DNA from 2 places in the Hydrogenophaga sp. FW305-3-2-15-A-LB1 genome. Region 1 is predicted to be linked to the other one. Evidence: predicted binding sites of a transcription regulator. Region 1 holds the regulator's gene; the other holds the start of a gene.

What was found. Region 1 encodes FNR, which switches genes on or off when oxygen is low (the NO sensors DNR and NnrR bind a similar motif). Its sites were predicted from a motif close to TTGATNNNNATCAA; they were not measured.
Region 2: a site for FNR is predicted at 2,319-2,332, ahead of AC3WPZ_RS05660 (bacteriohemerythrin). Genes of this name have one in related genera too.

The regions. Positions count from the first base shown of each region.
Region 1 is NZ_JBYTAE010000054.1:4,867-11,058, forward strand. Features, by position in the region: gene ccoO (cytochrome-c oxidase, cbb3-type subunit II) at 1-497, shown strand, start outside; gene AC3WPZ_RS17025 (cbb3-type cytochrome oxidase subunit 3) at 517-684, shown strand; gene ccoP (cytochrome-c oxidase, cbb3-type subunit III) at 681-1,607, shown strand; gene ccoG (cytochrome c oxidase accessory protein CcoG) at 1,685-3,058, shown strand; gene AC3WPZ_RS17040 (nitrogen fixation protein FixH) at 3,089-3,391, shown strand; gene AC3WPZ_RS17045 (hypothetical protein) at 3,411-3,623, shown strand; gene fnr (fumarate/nitrate reduction transcriptional regulator Fnr) at 3,601-4,320, opposite strand; gene hemN (oxygen-independent coproporphyrinogen III oxidase) at 4,473-5,852, shown strand; gene AC3WPZ_RS17060 (sulfite exporter TauE/SafE family protein) at 5,873-6,192, shown strand, end outside.
Region 2 is NZ_JBYTAE010000012.1:59,571-65,762, reverse strand. Features, by position in the region: gene AC3WPZ_RS05670 (molybdopterin-dependent oxidoreductase) at 1-1,511, shown strand, start outside; gene AC3WPZ_RS05665 (2OG-Fe dioxygenase family protein) at 1,503-2,252, opposite strand; gene AC3WPZ_RS05660 (bacteriohemerythrin) at 2,384-2,779, shown strand; gene AC3WPZ_RS05655 (DUF2189 domain-containing protein) at 2,866-3,636, shown strand; gene acuI (acrylyl-CoA reductase (NADPH)) at 3,640-4,644, opposite strand; gene AC3WPZ_RS05645 (hypothetical protein) at 4,648-4,881, opposite strand; gene AC3WPZ_RS05640 (efflux transporter outer membrane subunit) at 4,920-6,192, opposite strand, start outside.

The sequences.
Region 1 (6,192 bases):
AGAAGTCCACCACCCAGCCGGTGGAGGGCCTCAAGCCCTACAGCGCGCTGCAGATCGCCGGGCGCGACGTGTACGTGCGCGAGGGTTGCTACAACTGCCACTCGCAGATGATCCGCCCCTTCCAGGCCGAGACGCTGCGCTACGGCCACTACTCGGTGGCCGGCGAATTCGTCTACGACCGGCCCTTCCAGTGGGGCAGCAAGCGCACCGGCCCCGACCTGGCGCGCGTGGGCGGGCGCTACAGCGACGAATGGCACCGCATCCACCTGAACAACCCGCGTGACCTCGTGCCCGAGTCCAACATGCCGGCTTACCCCTGGCTGGAGAAGAAGACCGTGAACGAGGCCGGCCTGCCCAAGCGCATGGAAGTGCTGCGCACCCTGGGCGCGCCCTACACCGACGAAGAGATCGCCGCATCCCAGGCCGACGTGAAGGGCAAGACCGAGATGGAAGCCCTCATCGCCTACCTGCAGGTGCTGGGCACCGCCATCAAGTGAGTGCCAAGGAGAACATCACATGGACATCAATGACCTGCGCAGCGCCGTCACCGTGATCAGCCTGATGACCTTCCTGGGCATCGTGGCCTGGGCCTGGGCCCGGCGCAACCAGTCCCGCTTCGACGCGGCAGCGATGCTGCCGTTCCAGGACGAAGCCACCACCGACAGCACGAAAGAACCGTCATGAGCGACTTCACCAGCGAATTCTGGAACTGGTACGTGGCCGTGCTGACCGTGGTCAGCATCATCGCGTGCCTGGTCCTGCTCTGGATCAGCGGCACCACCAAGGTCAAGGCCACGGCCGACAACACCACCGGCCACGTGTGGGACGGCGACCTGCGCGAGATGAACAACCCCTTGCCCAAGTGGTGGGTCTACCTCTTCATCATCACCTGCGTGTTCTCGATCGCCTACGGCCTGCTGTACCCGACCTTCGGCAAGTACCAGGGCCTGCTGGGCTGGTCGTCCGACGGCCAGCACAAGGCCGAGGTGGCCAAGGTCGAGAAGGCCATCGCACCGATCTACGCGCAGTTCAACGGCATGACGCCGCAACAGCTCGCGGGCGATGCCTCGGCCATGGCCATCGGCGAGCGCCTGTTCATGAACAACTGCGCCCAGTGCCACGGCTCGGACGCGCGCGGCGCGCGCAGCTTCCCCAACCTGACCGACCGCGACTGGCTCTGGGGCGGTGAGCCCGAGGCGATCAAGGCCACCATCACCCAGGGCCGCAACGGCGTCATGCCGCCCATGGCCGCCGCCGTGGGCACGCCGGACGACGTGCGCAACGTCGCCCACTTCGTGCTCAGCCTCTCGGGCAGCCCGCACGACTCGGTGCGCGCCGCGCTGGGCCGCGCCGGCTTTGCGGCCTGTGCCGCCTGCCACGGTGCGGACGGCAAAGGCAACACCGCCATGGGCGCGCCCAACCTCAGCGACAACACCTGGCTGCACGGCTGGGGCGAAGACGCCGTGGTGCGCGCCATCACCAAGGGCTTCAACAACCAGATGCCGGCACAGGCCGGCAAGCTCAACGCGGACCAGATCCATGTGCTGAGCGCCTACGTCTGGGGCCTGTCCAACAAGGGCGGCGCGGCGGCAGCGGCCGGCAACTGATCGATCTGCACCACGTGACCAGTCCGTCCAGCAAGCCCAGAGCCCCCATTCCCATCGTCCCCGTCGATGACGAGACGATGGTGTCCCTGTACGCCGCGCGCGAGAAGATCCAGCCGAGATCGGTCCAGGGCCTGTTTGCCAACTGGCGCTGGGTCATGGTCTGGATCACGCAGCTCGTGTTCTACGGGCTGCCCTGGCTGGAGTGGAACGCGCGCCAGGCCGTGCTGTTCGACCTGGAGGCGCGCCGCTTCTACATCTTCGGGCTGGTGCTCTACCCGCAGGACTTCATCTACCTCACCGGCCTGCTGGTCATCTGCGCCTTCGCGCTGTTCCTGTTCACCGCCGTGGCCGGCCGCCTGTGGTGCGGCTTCGCCTGCCCGCAGACGGTCTACACCGAAATCTTCCTGTGGATCGAGAAGAAGGTGGAGGGCGACCGCTCGGCCCGCCTGCGGCTGGACCAGTCCGCCCTGTCCGCCAGCAAGCTGGGCAAGCGCTCGCTCAAGCACGCGCTGTGGATCGCTTTCTCGCTCTGGACCGGCTTCACCTTCGTCGGCTACTTCACGCCCATCCGCGAACTGGGCGCGCTCTCGGTGGCCGCCGCGCTCGGGCCCTGGCAACTGTTCTGGATCTTCTTCTACGGCTTCGCCACCTACGGCAACGCCGGCTTCCTGCGCGAGCAGGTCTGCAAGTACATGTGCCCCTACGCGCGCTTCCAGAGCGCGATGTTCGACCGGGACACCATGATCGTCACCTACGACACACGGCGCGGTGAACCGCGCGGCCCGCGCTCGAAGAAGGCCGACCCCAAGGCCCTGGGGCTGGGCTCGTGCGTGGACTGCACGCTGTGCGTGCAGGTGTGCCCCACCGGCATCGACATCCGCAACGGCCTGCAGTCCGACTGCATCGGTTGCGCGGCCTGCATCGACGTGTGCGACGACGTGATGGACAAGGTGGGCTACCCGCGTGGGCTGATCCGCTTCTCCACCGAGAACGGCCTGGACAACGGCTGGACCACGCGGCAGATGCTGCGGCGCGCCTTGCGCCCGCGCGTGCTGATCTACACCGCGATCCTCGGGGCCATCACCCTGGCCGTGGGACTGAGTCTTTACATGCGCACGCCACTCAAGGTGGACGTGATCCGCGACCGCGGCGCCCTGGCCCGCATGGTGGAGCAGGGCCGCATCGAGAACGTGTTCCGCCTGCAGATCATGAACGCCACCGAGTCGCCGCAGCGCTACGCCATCGGTGTCTCCGGCCTGCCGGGCATCGCGCTGGACTCCAGCGCCGAGGTGGAGGTGCTCTCCACCGAGGTGCGCGCGGTGGCGGTGCGGGTGCAGATCCCGCCCGATGCCGCGAGCCCGGGTTCGCACCCGATCCATTTCGACATCCGCGCCATCGGCGACGAATCGATCCACGTCTCCGAAAAGGCGGCCTTCCTCGTGCCGCGCTGATCCGATCCATCTTCCCGAAGGAGCTCTCTCATGAACCCATCCAGCTCTCCCGCCGTGGCGGCCCCCGTGCCGCCGGTGTCCTGGTGGCGCGTGCCACACATGTGGCTGGTGGTGGGCGGCCCGCTGGTGGTGGTGGTGGCCAGCCTCATCACCGCCTTCATCGCCGTCCACAACGCCGACCCGGTGCTCGACAAGGCCGTGTTCGAACGCGACCGCGAAGCCGCGCTGGCGCTGGAAGGGCAGGCCAAGGCCGAGGCGCTGATCAAGCTGCAGCCCGCGCACCAGGCGCGCAACCACGCGGCCTCGCCGGTGGTGCCGCAACCGGAGCGCTGAAGTGCAGGCGCGCCACTGGATGGGCATCGCCTGGCCGGCTTTCCTGCTGGCAGCGGTGCTGGAGATGCTGGTCTTCGCGATGGTGGACCCGGGCGACCTGCACTGGTTCGGCCAGCCGCTGGCGTGGTCGCGCCAGGCGGTCTACACCGTGGCCTTCTTCGTGTTCTGGGGGGTGACGGCGGCGTCGAGCGCGCTGACCGCGCTGCTGGTCATCCGCAAGACTGAGGATTGACGATCTTGCGCAGGCCGTCGGTGTTCTTGATGTGCACGTAGCGCTGCTTCACATCGATGATGCCGTCCTCCACGAACTTGGAGAACGTGCGGCTCACCGTCTCGAGCTTCATGCCCAGGTAGCTGCCGATCTCCTCGCGCGTCATGCGCAGCACCAGCTCGGACTGCGAGAAGCCGCGCGCGTGCAGGCGTTGCACCAGGTTGAGCAAAAAGGCCGCCAGGCGTTCTTCCGCGCGCATGCTGCCCAGCAGCAGCATCACGCCGTGGTCCCGCACGATCTCGCGGCTCATGATCTTGTGCACGTGGTGCTGCAGGGTGGTGAACTCGCGCGACAGCTCCTCGACCTGGTCGAACGGCATCACGCAGACCTCGGCATCTTCCAGCGCCACCGCGTTGCAGGAATGGTGGTCGCTCACGATGCCGTCCAGGCCGATGATCTCGCCCGTCATCTGGAAGCCCGTCACCTGGTCGCGGCCGTCGGCCGTGGTCACGCAGGTCTTGAAAAAGCCCGAACGCACGGCGTACAGCGACGTGAACTTGTCACCCACGCTGAACAGCGACGTGCCGCGCTTGATGCGCCGGCGCTTGGAGATCACCTTGTCCAGCTTGTCCATCTCGTCGGGGTTCAAGCCCATGGGCAAGCACAGCTCGCGCAGGTTGCAGCTCGAGCAGGCGACTTTGATGCTTTGAGCGTCCATTAGAAAAGTCCGGATTCGCAAAAGGTTACAGCATACCCCCCGTGGTGTCGAATCCGCGCCCCGGCAGCGGATCAGTTCACCACCTTTTGACCAGGATCAAGGGAAATGCGGCCACTCTGCCGCACAGTGAGGGCCTTGATGGAGATTCGATCTTGAGCCACGCCATATCCGAGGAGCTGCTGAGGCGTTTTGACGTACCTGGGCCGCGCTACACCTCTTACCCCACCGCCGACCGGTTCGTGGAGGCGTTCACCGAAAACGACTACATCCAGGCGCTGCAACAGCGCCGCGCGGGCTCGATGGCCCTGCCGCTGTCCCTGTACGTGCACATCCCGTTCTGCGAATCGGTCTGCTACTACTGCGCCTGCAACAAGGTCATCACCAAACACCATTCGCGCGCGGCCGAGTACCTGCGCTATCTGGCGCGCGAGGTGGAGCTGCAGGTGGCGCACCTGGGCCAGGGCCACAGCGTGTCGCAACTGCACCTGGGCGGCGGCACACCCACCTTCCTCTCCGATGCCGAGCTCGAAGAACTCATGGCCATGCTGCGGCGCCACTTCACGCTGGCGCCCGGCGGCGAATACTCGGTGGAGGTGGACCCGCGCACCGTGACCGAGGACCGCCTGAAGTCCCTGGCCCGCCTGGGCTTCAACCGCCTGAGCTTTGGCGTGCAGGACTTCGACCCCGCGGTGCAGAAGGCCGTGCACCGCGTGCAGCCCGCCGAACAGGTGTTCGCGCTGGTGGCCGCGGCGCGCCGCATCGGCTTCGAGTCGGTCAACGTGGACCTGATCTACGGCCTGCCGCTGCAGACCCCCGCGTCCTTCGCGCGCACGCTGGCGCAGGTGAACGAGCTGCGGCCCGACCGCATCGCGCTCTACGCCTACGCCCACCTCCCATCGCGCTTCAAGCCGCAGCGGCGCATCTCGGCGGCCGAGTTGCCCAGCGCGGGCGACAAGCTGGGCATGTTGTCGATGTCGCTCGATGCGCTGATCGACGCCGGCTATGTCTACGTGGGCATGGACCACTTCGCGCTGCCCAACGACGCGCTCGCGGTCGCCAAGCGCCAGGGGCGCCTGCACCGCAACTTCCAGGGCTACAGCACGCAGCCCGACTGCGACCTGATCGCGCTCGGCGTGTCCGCCATCGGGCGCATCGGTGCCACCTACAGCCAGAACGCGAAGACGCTGGAGGAATACCGCGACCTGCTCGACCAGGGCCGGCTGCCCATCGTGCGCGGGCTCGCGCTCACGCGCGACGACCTCTTGCGCCGGGCCGTGATCATGGCGCTCATGTGCCAGGGCGAGGTGCAGTTCGAGTCGATCGAACTCGGCCACCTGATCAGCTTCAAGAGCCACTTCGCGCGCGAACTCGAGGTGCTCGAAGGCCTGGCCGCCGAGGGCCTGGTGCGCCTGAGCCCGACCGGCATCCAGGTCACCGAGGCCGGCTGGTTCCTGGTGCGCGCCATCGCCATGGTGTTCGACAAGAACCTGCAGGTCGACCTCGACCGCGCGCGCTTCTCGCGCATCATCTGAGGCCGGCGCGGGCGCCCACCATGCAAACCTCCATGGCGATCACGGCGCTCTTCATGGGCGTGGTGGGCGGCCCGCACTGCGTGGCCATGTGCGGCGCGGCCTGCGCCGGCATCGGCCGCGCGGCCGGCGCGCGCAGCACGCAGGCGCTGCTGGGTTTTCAGGCGAGCCGCATGCTGGGCTACGCGCTGTTCGGCGCCTTCGCGGCCGGCTCGGTGCAGGGCCTGGCCTGGTTGGGCACGAACACCGCGGTGCTGCGGCCGGTGTGGACCATGTTCCATGTGGCCGCGCTGCTCCTGGGCGCGGCGCTGCTCTGGCGCGCGCGCCAACCGGCCTGGATCGA
Region 2 (6,192 bases), on a different contig from region 1:
GCGCCTTCATCGATCGGTACTGCGACGGCTGGGAAGCCTTCGAGGACTACCTGATGGGCCGCGGCGACGGCGTGCCCAAGAGCTGCGCCTGGGCCGCGCCGATCTGCGGCCTGCCCGAGCGGCAACTGGTCGACCTGGCGCGCGCGCTGGTTGGCCAGCGCGTGCTCGTGGTGGTGGCGCATTCGCTGCAGCGCTCGCAGCACGGCGAACAACCGGTCTGGATGGGGGCGGTGCTCGCGGCCGCGCTGGGCCAGCTCGGCCTGCCCGGCGGGGGCTACAACTACGCGCTGGGCACGCTGGCGCACTATGGCAAGCGCAACAACGCGGTGCCCGCCGCCGCGCTGCCGCAGGGCGACAACGGCGTGAAGGCCTTCATTCCGGTGGCGCGCATCAGCGACATGCTGCTCCACCCGGGCCAGCCGTTCGACTACAACGGCCAGCGCCGCACCTACCCGCACATCCGCCTGGCCTACTGGGCCGGTGGCAACCCCTTCCACCACCACCAGGACCTCAAGCGCCTGGCCGACGCCTTCCGCACGCTCGACACCTTTGTCGTGCATGAGATCGCCTGGACCGCCACCGCGCGCCACGCCGACATCGTGCTGCCCTGCACCATGACGCTGGAGCGCGAAGACATCGGCGCGACCCCCACCGACCCGCTGGTGGTCGCCATGCACCGCATCGCCGAACCCCATGGCCTGGCGCGCGACGACTACGACATCTTCTGCGACCTGGCCGGGCGCCTGGGCGGCCTGCAGGCTTTCAGCGAAGGCCGGAACACGCGCCAATGGCTGGCGCACCTGTACGAGCGCACGCGCGCCGGGCTCGAAGCCATGGGCCAGGAGGCACCGGACTTCGAGACCTTCTGGCAACGCGGCGAGCTCCTGCTGCCGCAGAAGGACGACGATGGCGGCATCCTGCGCGCCTTCCGCCACGACCCCGAGGGCGCGAAGCTCGCCACGCCCAGCGGCAAGGTGCAGATCAGCTCACCCGTGGTGGCCGGCTTCGGCTACGCGGACTGCCCCGGCCACCCGGCCTGGCTGCCCCCGAGCTTCGCGCCCGATGCGGCCCACCCGCTGTGGCTGGTGGCCAACCAGCCGCATTCCAAGCTGCACAGCCAGCTCGACTTCGGCGCCCACAGCCAGTCCACCAAGCGCCAGGGCCGCGAGGTGTGCACCCTGCACCCGGCCGCGGCCGCCGCGCGCGGCATCCGCGAGGGCGACACCGTGCGCCTCTTCAACGAGATCGGGGCCTGCCTGGCCAGCGCGCGCCTGTGCGCCGACATGCGCGAAGACGTGATTCAGCTGCCCACCGGCGCCTGGTACGACCCCGTGCAGGATGCCCAGGGCCGGCCGATGTGCGCGCACGGCAACCCCAATGTGCTCACCCGGGACATCGGCACCTCGTCGCTGGCCCAGGGCTGCGCGGGCCAGCTCAGCACGGTTCAGGTCGAGCGTTTCGACGGACCGCTGCCGCCGATCCGCGCCTACGAACCGCCGCCGTCAGGCTGAGGCGTCGCCCTGGAAGGCCCCGCTGCGGTAGGTCACGACCAGCGTATCGCGCCAGCCGAGGGCATCGCCTTCCAGCGGCTGGATCGGCGTGCTCTCGTGGATCACGCGCGCGTCGTCGAGCAGCAGCAGCGACCACGGCTCGCGCAGCGTGAAGCGCTGGCCGCTCGGGCCGTTGGCTTCGAACACGCGGCTCTCGCCGCCCTTGATGGCGTGGCGGTCCACCATGAACACGGCCACCAGGTCCACACCGTCGCGGTGCGCGCCTTCGGGCGTGGGCCGGCCGATGCCGTCGGTGGTGTCGATGCGGAACACGTGGGCCTCCACGCTCCAGGGCTGCGCGCCGCGCAGCGCGCTGGCGGCCTCGCCCAGCCGGGCCAGCAGGCGGCTCCACACCGGCTGCGCCACCGTGGCGGGCTCCATGGGTTCGAACCAGCGCTGCATGCCGCCGTGCAGGGCGTTGTACTCCAGCGGCTGCCAGTGCGCGCGGTGCGGCACCTGCCGCACGCGGTCGTCCTCCACCACGAAGCAGCTGTGGCGGCGGCTGCGGTAGCGCCCGCCGTCCTTCAGGTAGGCGTCGGGCGGCAGCTGGTTCCAGCCGGTGTGCAGCCCGGCCAGGTCCACCGGCCGCGCGGCGAGCCACTCGCCCACGGCCTCGGCGCTCAGCAAGGCGAAGCCGGTGGTTTTCAAGGCGCTGTGCACATCGGACAGCGGCACGTAAGGGGGCTGGAATTCGCTGGTCATATGGCCGCCCAGTGTAGCGGCGCGCCAGCAGGCCCACGGCCTGTCGGGCCTTGGCGTGGCGCGCGTTTGCGCTGGATCAAGGCGCCGGCGCGCCGCCGCTGCCAAGCTTGGGCCCCAAGGAGCAGCACCCGATGGAAAGCACCGCGCAATGGACCGAGGTCCTCTGGCTGGACTTCGACCCGCTGGACAACATGAACCGCGAACTCATGGCGCGGCTGGCCCGCGCGCAGACCGCCAGCGACGCGGAGCTGCCGCAGGCCTGGGCCGAGCTGGTGTCGCACGTGGCCACGCATTTCGGCCAGGAAGACAGCTGGATGCGCGAGACCGGCCACGGCCAGGCGGACGCGCACGCGCTGGCGCACCGCGTGGTGCTCAACCTGCTGCGCGAGGGCCTGGGACAGGTCCGCGGCGGCCAGCTCGGGACCGTGCGCCAGATGGCGCGCGAACTGGGTTCGTGGTTTGCCAAGCACACGCACGCCTTCGACGCCGGGCTGGCGCTGCACCTGCGAAGCCACGCGCTCAGCTGAACCGATCCGCTGCACCGACCCGCCACCGTTCCCGCGCACCAGCCACCCACCCACGAGATGGCGCGCCATTCCCGAGGAGACAAGCCATGACCGAAGAATCCCCACCGCCACCGCCGTCGGTGTTCGACCTGCGACTGGCCGAGCTGAACGCCGGCGACCCGCTGCGCTGGCTGCGCCTGGGCTGGCGCGATTTCCTGCGCAGCCGCGTCGGCCTGTTCTACGGCCTGTGTTTTTTCCTCATGGGGCACGCGCTCATGGCGGTGTTCCGCGCCGCGCCGGCCTATGTGCTGGCGCTCTCGGCCGGCTTCCTGCTGCTGGGGCCGTTCCTGTGCCTGGGCCTGTACCACGTGAGCCGCGCGCTGCAGGAAGGCCGCGAGCCCTCGCTGCCGGACTCGCTGCTGGCCTGGGAGCAGACCAAGGGCTCGATCGCGATCTTCGCGGGCGTGCTGCTCATCCTGGAGATGCTGTGGGGCCGCGCCTCGCTGGTGGTGTTCGCGGTCAGCTTCAGCACCCTGCCCGACACCGCCAACCTGCTCTCGCAGCTGCTGGCGCGCGAGAACCTGGAGTTCCTGATCACCTACACCCTGGTGGGCGGTGTGTTCGCGGGCCTGATCTTCGTCACCAGCGCGGTCTCGATCCCCATGATCCTGGACCGCGAGGTCGATGCGATCTCGGCCGCGCTCACCAGCATCCGCGCCTGCCTGCAGAACCCGGGCGTGATGGCCTGGTGGGGCGCGCTGATCACGCTGCTGGTGGTGCTGGCCATGCTGCCCTGGTTCCTGGGTCTGATCGTCGTCGGCCCGGTGGTGGGCCACGCCACCTGGCACGCCTACCGCCAGGTGGTGCCGCCGCGATGAAGCTCAGGCCTTGAGCTTCACCACCAGGCGCCCGCGCACCTGGCCGGCCAGGATCTGGCTGCCGGCGGCGATCGCGTCGGGCAGCGCGATCTCTGTCGTGATCGACGCCAGCTGTTCGCGGTTGATCGTCTTCGCGAGCGCGTCCCACGCGGCCTCGCGTTGGGCCATGGGCGCCATCACACTGTCGATGCCGTAAAGCGTGATGCCGCGCAGGATGAACGGCGCCACGCTCGCGGGCAGGTCCATGCCCTGGGCCAGGCCGCAGGCCGCCACCGCGCCGCCGTAGCGTGTGCTGGCGCAGGCGTTGGCCAGGGTGTGGCTGCCCACCGAATCCACCACGCCGATCCAGCGCTCCTTCTGCAGCGGTTTGCCCGGCGCGCTCAGGTCGTTGCGGTCGATCACGCTGGCCGCGCCCAGCGATTTCAGGTAGTCGGCTTCCTGCGGCCGGCCGGTGGAGGCCACCACGGTGTGGCCCAGACCGGCCAGCAGCGAGATCGCCACGCTGCCCACGCCACCACCCGCGCCGGTCACCAGCACCTCGCCGCTGCCGGCGGCCACGCCCGCGTCGGCCCAGTGTTTCTGCAGCGCCTGCACGCACAGCATGGCGGTGTAGCCGGCCGTGCCCAGCGACATGGCGTCGCGCTCGCTCAGCGTGTCGGGCAGGGCCACCAGCCAGTCGCCCTTGACGCGCGCCATCTGCGACAGCCCGCCCCAGTGCGTCTCACCCACGCCGAAGCCGTTGAGCAGCACGCGGTCGCCGGCCTTCCATTTCGGGTGGTCGCTCTGCGTCACCGAGCCGGCGAAGTCGATGCCGGGCACCATGGGGAAGCTGCGCACCACGGGCGATTTTCCGGTGATGGCCAGGCCGTCCTTGTAGTTGATGGTGGAGCAGTCCACGCGCACCGTCACGTCGCCGCTGGCGGGCAGTTGCGCCTCGTCGAGCTGCGTGAGTTCGCAGCGGTAGCCCGACTCGGGTCGGGTGATCAGCAGGGCTTCGAACACGGGCATCTCCTAGGAAGGGGTGGCAGGGGCCGACTCGCGCCACAGGCGCACCGTGAGCCACCAGGCCAGCAGCGAATCGGTCAGCGCCATCAGACCGAGCACGAGGCGCAGCGCGTCGGGCGGGTCGGTGAGCTGCACGAACAGCACGATGCAGGACGACAGCAGCTGCAGGCCGACCATGAGCCAGAACAGGCCACGGTGCGGCTGCCAGAGGCGGCGGAGGGTCTCGGACGGGGACGGCATGCCCTATTGTGCCGGCCCCGGCCCGCCGCCGAGGTCGCTCAGGCGCCCCGGGCGGGGGCGCCCGCCTCCCAGCCGCCGCCGATGGCGCGGATGAGCCGCACCGTGGCCTGCTGCTGGGCGGCCTCCACGCGCTGGGCCTGCCGCCGGTTGATCAGCTCGTTGCGGCGCGCGTCGAGCAATTCGAGCTGGCTCACCAGGCCGTTGCGGTAGCGCGTTTCCGAGATCGCGCTGGCGCGCTGCGCGGCGCTGACCGCGCGGCCCTGGGCCAGGGACTGGTCCTGCAGCCAGCGCAGGGCGGAGAGCTGGTCTTCGACCTCGCGGAAGGCCGTGAGCACCTGGCCGCGGTAGCTCGCGGCGGCGGCGTCGAGCTGCGCCTGCGCGCCCTGCACACCGGCCTCGCGCCGGCCGCCGTCGAACAGCGGCATCGACAGCAGCGCGCCCACGCCCCAGGCGCGCGCCGACCACTTGAACAGGTCGCCGAGGTCGGGCGAGGCATAACCCGCGGCCGCCGTGAGCGACACGCTGGGGAACCACGCCGCCTGCGCCACGCCCACGCGGGCCTGGGCGGCCAGCAGCGCGGCCTGCGCGGCGGCCACGTCGGGCCGGCGGGTGAGCACGGTGCCGGGCACGCCGGCCGGGATCACGGGCAGCACCCGGGCACCGTCGGCGGGCGCCAGCGCGAAGCCGGAGGCCGGCTCGCCCACCAGCACGGCCAGCGCGTGTTCGAGTTCGGCGCGGCTGCGGCCGAGCGCGAACCCCTCGGCCTCGGTGGCGGCCAGCTCGGTCTGGATGCGGATCACGTCCAGCTCGGCCACGTCGCCGGCCTCGAAGCGGCGCTGCGTGAGGCGCAGCGTGTCCGCATAGGCGGCGGCGGTGTCCTGCACCAGGGTGCGCTCGGTGTCCACCGCGCGCAGCGCCAGGTAGGTCTGGGCCACCTCGGCCTGCACCAGCAGGCGCGTGCTCTGCAGCAGGGCTTCGCGCGATTGCGCGTCCAGCGCGGCCGCGTCGCGCGCCCCCGCCAGGCGCCCGAACAGGTCGAGCTCGTAGGAAAGGTTGACGCCGGCCTGCAGCAGCGTGGCCGGCGTGGTGCCGTTGGCGGTGTTGGCACCGGCGCCGCGCGAGGCGTCGGCGCCCACACCGATCTGCGGCAGGCGATCGGCCTGCGCGCCGCGCACCAGCGAGCGCGCCTGGGCCAGGCGGGCCGCGGCTTCGTGGATGCTGGTGTTGCCGGCGGCGGCGCGTTCGGCCAGGTCGTCGAGCACCGGGTCGTTGAACGCCTTCCACCAGGTGCCCCGGGCCTGCGCTTCGGCG